3 regions of the Paenibacillus sp. FSL F4-0100 genome follow, and region 2 is predicted to be linked to each of the others. Evidence: riboswitches for the same ligand, from Rfam matches in the RefSeq annotation. Region 2 holds a riboswitch; each other region holds the start of a gene.
What was found. A riboswitch is a leader RNA that binds a small molecule or an ion and turns the genes downstream of it on or off. The one in region 2 is predicted to bind cyclic di-GMP.

Region 1 (2,274 bases), 3.6 Mb from region 2:
CTCGATCCATCAGCTTGGTTGTCTCATTCAACCCTTTTGGAAACGAACTAGTATCAGTAATAAGTTTCGTATATTGCCCCGTTCCCCCATTATCACTGAACGTGAGGAAGGACTTATCGTTTGGAATTGCATTTTTATTGTCTTTATTAGAAGCTGCAATTTGATCACCAAGTGCAATCGTTACTAGCGCCCCTGCTTCTTGCGAAAGAGACTGCGTCTGCTCCAGACTGCTTGCTGCATCCTTGCCAATACCGGTTATGCGATTGCCATAGCCGCTATTGTCTACAGCCGTCCACATCTTTGTGGTACCGTCGCTTGCGATATAGTCGCTCTTGCCGCCGTTAAGCGTAATTCCATACTTCAATGCCAAATAAGACTCAATCTTGGCCGCATCTACACTCGTTTCTCCGCTGTATAAAATAATTTCGGCCACATCTGCGCGAAGGCCATACCAGTTCATTGTCGATCCTGGGGTCGCACCAACTACAGGTGTGAATGCAAATTCACCAAATGGGTTATTTCTACCTACTGGAACTTCTTTTCCATCAACTCTGCCAATGTGTTTTGTGGCGTTTTGAATCTCATAGCCGGCAATTTGGTATCTGCTTCTGTCCGGAACTCCGAATTTGCGCCAAATAGAGTTCCCGCCAGTCCCAACTGCAAACAACTTTTCTGAGCCGCCCAAAATCAAGGCACCATAATCTTTAGTTGTAGTGGATCCAATAAGCGCACCCGCATCTCCAGATTCAGGCCACTTATAAACTGCATAACCTGATTGGAATGTAATATTCTTATCGCCAACCAGCTTGGCCGAAGCACCATAATGGCTTGAACTAGGTGGATTGTTGAACTTTACACTCGGGTTAAAGTTTACCCCGCTTGCATTAATTTTAGGGGTTCTAGCTTCTTGTCCACTCGGAACATTCAAGGTAAAGTTGACTGGACTCACTGATTTATCTGCCCAACCGGTCAACTGATTATTCGCATCGGCTGCAGCATCGTCGGCTTTAAGCCACAGTACCAAATTACTACCTACCCCTCCGGGTGCTGCCGGATCCCCAGCCGCTGCCGCGGACCGTGGCGCAAGCGCACTAGAAAAACTGCCTGCAGCCAGCACGAATATCAGTAGCATCATCAGCTGCTTTTTCCAAATTTTGTTTTTTGGTAAATACACTCTCTATCCGTCCTCCTTTTCACTACAATCTGACAATCATCTTTTCCCTCGCTTTAACCGATCAATACGAGTACGATACCGGGATTTCTGAACCCCCTAATCATCACCCCCATATAGGATGTCGATCCAATCTAGAAATAAAAACCTCCGTCTAAAAGCGGCATGCGCTAGACGGAGGTTTCCGTCGTATTTGGCAGCTGGCTGGCATTGGCTTTTGCGTCTTCAGCAAATCCGTTAGCCCCTTAAGCTTTGCGTCCCCGCCTTTCAACGGGTTTGCTATTATCGTACGAGTATGTATACAGTATTGAATTTAAACACTTGAGTAATTAGGATTATACTTCGAAAAAAATGGACGGTTAGGCCCGATACTCCAACTTTGTTGAAACCTACTTTTATTTGCAGAATTTTAGGAAAAGTGATCACCACTATTTTTTTTATTCGGGACGATCATGTCGGATCCGCCAAAAATCTACTTATTTCTTCATTAACTTATAGTCTACTAGCTCCTCCTATACATTTTCTATACAACCTTATCTGACTTGCAGCGGTCACGGCCTTGAGGGGCTGTTTGTCAACTTTCTTTATGCTTTTTTTCTTCTTAGGAGGGATAGTCCTGCAAGCAGCATGATGCATCTCGCCAGCAAATAGCTGTACATATTCGTAGCTGTGTTCGGCAACTTGTTATCTGTGCCTTTACTGTCTCCGGACTCTACATTCACCGAATCATTCGAAGTATCGGATGGACCAGGTTTATCAGATTCACCTAATATATCCGTTTCATCGGACCCACTTAATCCGCCGGGTCGGCTGAAATCTGGAGATTCAACATCCGAATCTTCCCCTCCTGGATTGTTCGGCTTAACCGAAGAAGATCCATCACTTTTTGATATGTATTACGGGAAGTTTAGGGTCGGTTTTTGAGCTATTTTAAATGCTTAAATTCCCCCCAAATCGAGTATTCACCCCCATATTAGGATAGTCCCCCCCCAGTATCAGGGGCCGATCATGTCCGCCAATCAACTCTTACATCGCCGGACCCGAACTCATCTGATCTATAGACAAGGTTTATAGTGGTAAAATATAGATATGAAATATTGGGG
Region 2 (2,274 bases):
GGCGACTATAAGATTGACAGGATCCTGAAGGAAATTACTCATCATGGACAGGACCGTAACGGGCTAGTTTAACAACAGCTGCATACCATCTCCCTACAGGAGATGATTCCGATGGTTGTGAAAATTAGTGCTGTGTTTCGAGTGCTCCACTCTTCGGAAGCGAGATCTCGTTACCAGTTATAACGTACTAATAACTTTGGTTTTTTTGTCCCGTATTACAAGAGACAAAAGTATTGGATCCAATGATATCCGTAGTCGTAGTTAGGACAATGGATATAGGGGTGAAGTTGAAAAATAGAACTATTGCCTTAATTATCCATAACCCAATATCCAAGTAATAATAGAAGAATACGCAGGGATAGGAGACTGATAATACTGAATCTATTAGAGTAATGGCGTAATTTTGTGGAATTCTGCCAGGGACAAAAATGTGTGTATGTCTCTGTTCTTAATCGATTTTTGTTTGTAAAAACGTATCCTGCTTTTTTGAATAATATAGTTTTAATAGGTAGTTAAGTGAAGTTAAGTGAAGTAGAGTGAAGTCGACGAAAAGCAAAAATTAGTAAAGATTAACTATCATGTCCTAGAGTTACATGATGGTTATCTATATCATCAAAACAATTCTAGAAAGACAATATTGAACAAAAGACCTATCGATTTTCATTTGGAAACAAGATACAGTAATTGTAAAACGAATACATAATATGAACACGATTTACAATTTAATGCTAGTTTTGTACGACAATAGCAAACCCACCGAAAGGTGGCGACGCAAAGCTATAGGGGCTAATGCGGGATCTACTGTGATCGCGATGCCAGCCAGTTGCCGAATACGACGGGAGACCTCCGTTTTATTCATTTGAAGAAAGGGGGTTTTTTGACGTTCCAAAAAACAAAGGCGAGCTTCGCTGTAAGAAGAAACTAAGTTTGGGGCTATACGAGGCCATAGTCATATTGGCTCAGGAGGGGGGATACTTCTTCATCGCAGAATGCGAAGAGGATTCTTCTGTTCGTTATCAATCAGACATTAATGAATCGATAATCCGGGAGTTGATGGTCATGGAACAAACGACATGTGAAGTATCAATTGACGAATTTCCGTGGGGGGGATGGACCAACGATGAAGGAAGCCGGGTTAGTTTTTGCCTTGATTCTGCAACGACCCGAAAACTCTATCAACTTGCGTTCAATTTCGGAATAACTGTGGATATGGCACTAATGGCTTGTTATGCGATCCTGCTTGCCAAATATACCGGCGAGGATGACCCTGTAATTGGGTATTCGTTGGAAAGCCAGATGCTTCCTATACGATACTCTCCTACTGTACATAAGCCATTAGATAAGTTTCTGATAGAAGTCAAGCATACCACGATGCAAGCACTCGAAGATCGGAATATGCGTAAGAATCTGAGCGGCAATCCGTTCATCAAAGCGGCGTTTACTTGGCAAAACGCCAATACTACTCCTTTGAAATCTGATCAGTTGGGGACGTTTGAGCTTGCTTTGACGGCTTTTAAGAAGGAATCTCTCATGATACACCTTGATTACGCGACCCGCTTGTATAGAAAGGAAACGATTGAGCAGATGGGCGACCACTTGAGCCGTATTGTGCAGGAAGTAGCCGATTTTCCCGAGAAAGTGATTGCCGATATACGTTTGTTGTCCGAAGAAGAGGAGAGACAGATTCAGGCTTTCAGCGGAATTAAGACGGACTATCCTTCCGGCAAAACGGTCCATTACTTGTTTGAGGAACAGGTCAGCTTAACCCCCGATCGCCCAGCGGTCATGACCGAGGACCATCAGATATCCTATCGGGAATTGAACGAACACGCGAATCAGCTTGCAAAAGCACTACAGGATCACGGCGTAAAGCCGGAGAGCGTCGTTGGCATTGTCGCGGATCGGTCTGTCAGTATGATCGTCGGGCTTACAGCCATATTGAAGGCGGGCGGCGCTTATATGCCCATCGAAGCCGATTCTTCGTGCGAACGACTCGAATATATGCTCGAGGACAGTCGGGCGGGATTTTTGCTGGCCCCTTCCAGTTGGAAGCCTGACTTTGCATTTGAAGGAAAAGTAATTTATTGGGACAACGCGCAGCTTTATCTTGACAGCTGTCCCCATACGATATCTGAAGTAACCTCGCAAAGTCTAGCGTATATCATCTATACTTCTGGATCAACGGGGACAGCGAAAGGTGTCATGGTTGAACATTGCAACATCGTAAGACTGGTCAAGAAGACCAATTATTTCAATTTTTCCGTGGATCATCGA
Region 3 (2,274 bases), 1.9 Mb from region 2:
ATCGTTGCGCATCCCAGAACAGACTGTACGAATGCGGCTGCGGATGCCATCCCTACGGTGGCGGTTTTCAGCTGCTTATACACCATGACATCGATGGTGGTTGCCACGTTGAACAGCGAATTGGAATCTCGCGTGACCTGATAGAACAAGCCGAAATCAGTGTAAAATATCCGCCCGACGGCCAGTATGAACATCATGACGATCACCAGCTTGAGCATGGGCAGTGTAATAAATCTCGTCTGCTGCCAAATCGATGCGCCATCAATAACAGCTGCTTCATAATAGGTGCTGTCAATGCTCGTGATGGTTGCCAGATAAATGACCATACCATAGCCCAGGCCCTTCCAGACATTTAAGAGAATCAAGAACAATGGCCAATATTTCGGCTCCATATACCAGTTAATCGGATCGCTGCCCATATTGACGAGCATTTGATTGACAATCCCTTTATCGAAGCTTAAGAATGCCCAGCCTACCGCAGATACGACTACCCAGGATAGGAAATAGGGGAGGAACATCATTGTCTGATAGACCTTGCTCGCTTTGCGGCTGTGGAGGAGTCCGATCATAATCGCGAATAGAACGGGCAGAACGATTCCTAGCACGATAAACACAATGTTGTAGCCAATGGTGTTGCGAATAATGATCCAAGCGTCATTCGATTTGAATAAAAATTCGAAGTTTTTGAGGCCGACCCATGGACTGTTAAACACATTGCTCAAGAAGCCGCCGCTAATCTTGAAATTTTTGAAGGCGATAATGATCCCGAACATCGGTAAGAAACTAAACAGGAGGTACCAAATCGTGGTCGGCAGCGCCAAGAGGGTAAGTTCTGTATCCTGCTTGTGCCAGCGTATTCGTAAGCGCTTTCGTTTATCTTTTGATTCGGCTTTCGAGCTCATGTTTCCTCACTCCTTACGGTGTAATCTCGCTTGTCGGTGCACTTGTTAGTTTCATTGTATAAGAGGAGGATTCGCTGCTTCCAGATAACAAACTTGATACTATAGTCAACAAACGTTAGATTCGAAAGAATTGATTGTTCTATTGGTCGGCTAATAAACAAGACAAGTGTTGGGATTAGATGGCTCTGTTTGACCTATGACAATATTCCAAATTTTAAATTTTTTATTGATGGAAATTGAGATATTTGATATGATGTACTCACAAAAGCTACTCACGATAACGGCAAACTTGTCGAAAGGCAAGGACGCAAAGCTACAGGGTCTTCTTGACGAAACGTCAATGACAGCCAGCTACCGAATGAAAACGCTTTTTTTGTTTTTTGGACAAACGTGGAACTCTAATATGATAATGGCAAACTTGTCGAAAGACTAGGACGCAAAGCTACAGGGCCTTCTTGACGAAATGTCAAATGGCAGCCTGGCCACCGAAGGGGAGTTACACATGCGCAACGCAGTGTTCGCGATAATTGGACTTTTTGCGTTTCTGATATGGGCTCCGGTTGTACAAGCTGCACCATCTGAAGATTGGCTGGGCTTGGAAGAACTGGACCGTGGGGCAATCGTCATTCAATATGACGTGAAAGCAGGCACCAAGACGAAGCTCATGATCGGAAAAGGTCAGGACCAATATACATATGGGCTTTCGCCGGCCAAGCAGCAGGAAGTTTTTCCACTGCAGATGGGCAACGGAGATTACACGATTTCCGTGCTGGAACAAGTCAGCGGTAGCAAATACAAGATCGTTCAGGAAGCGGCAGTTAAGCTGCAACTGACGAACGGTAGCAAAGTGTTTTTGAACTCTGTACAAAATATCGATTGGAGCGAAGAGGGCAAGGCTGCTCAGCTTGCGAAAAAGCTAACCCGTTCTGCCCACTCCGACGAGGAAAAAGTACAGGCTGTCTACGAATATATCGTCGGGACGGTCCGGTACGACAATGCTCTAGCATCCAGCAAGCTGACGGATTACCTTCCCGATAGCAACCGCACGATCGCTGGACAGAAAGGGATGTGCTATGATTACGCCTCCCTATTCGCTTCCATGCTCCGCAGCCTCGATATTCCGGCAAAGCTTGCCATGGGAACCTCGGAATACGTTGATGTGTATCACGCCTGGAATGAAGTATATTTGAATGGGCAGTGGGTAACCATTGACACAACCGTCGATGCAAGCTGGAAAAGCAAAGGGACCGGATACAAAATGATTAAAGATGCCTCCAGCTATTCAGCATCCAAATACTACTAAATTAATGCGTAATAAACTAAGCTTTGGACGAATAAGTCCAAGGCTTATTTCGGTTGTATAGAAATTGTA

Region 1: it holds a riboswitch for cyclic di-GMP, as region 2 does, so the genes downstream of both, MHH48_RS34540 (S-layer homology domain-containing protein) here and MHH48_RS18280 (amino acid adenylation domain-containing protein) in region 2, are expected to answer to the same signal.
Region 3: it holds a riboswitch for cyclic di-GMP, as region 2 does, so the genes downstream of both, MHH48_RS26715 (transglutaminase-like domain-containing protein) here and MHH48_RS18280 (amino acid adenylation domain-containing protein) in region 2, are expected to answer to the same signal.

What each region holds. Positions count from the first base shown of each region.
Region 1 is NZ_CP150303.1:7,619,881-7,622,154, forward strand. Features, by position in the region: gene MHH48_RS34540 (S-layer homology domain-containing protein) at 1-1,174, opposite strand, end outside; cyclic di-GMP riboswitch class I at 1,364-1,462, opposite strand.
Region 2 is NZ_CP150303.1:4,055,927-4,058,200, reverse strand. Features, by position in the region: gene MHH48_RS18285 (hypothetical protein) at 1-72, shown strand, start outside; cyclic di-GMP riboswitch class I at 737-831, shown strand; gene MHH48_RS18280 (amino acid adenylation domain-containing protein) at 1,060-2,274, shown strand, end outside.
Region 3 is NZ_CP150303.1:5,912,904-5,915,177, reverse strand. Features, by position in the region: gene MHH48_RS26720 (ABC transporter permease subunit) at 1-902, opposite strand, end outside; cyclic di-GMP riboswitch class I at 1,175-1,261, shown strand; cyclic di-GMP riboswitch class I at 1,304-1,392, shown strand; gene MHH48_RS26715 (transglutaminase-like domain-containing protein) at 1,405-2,205, shown strand.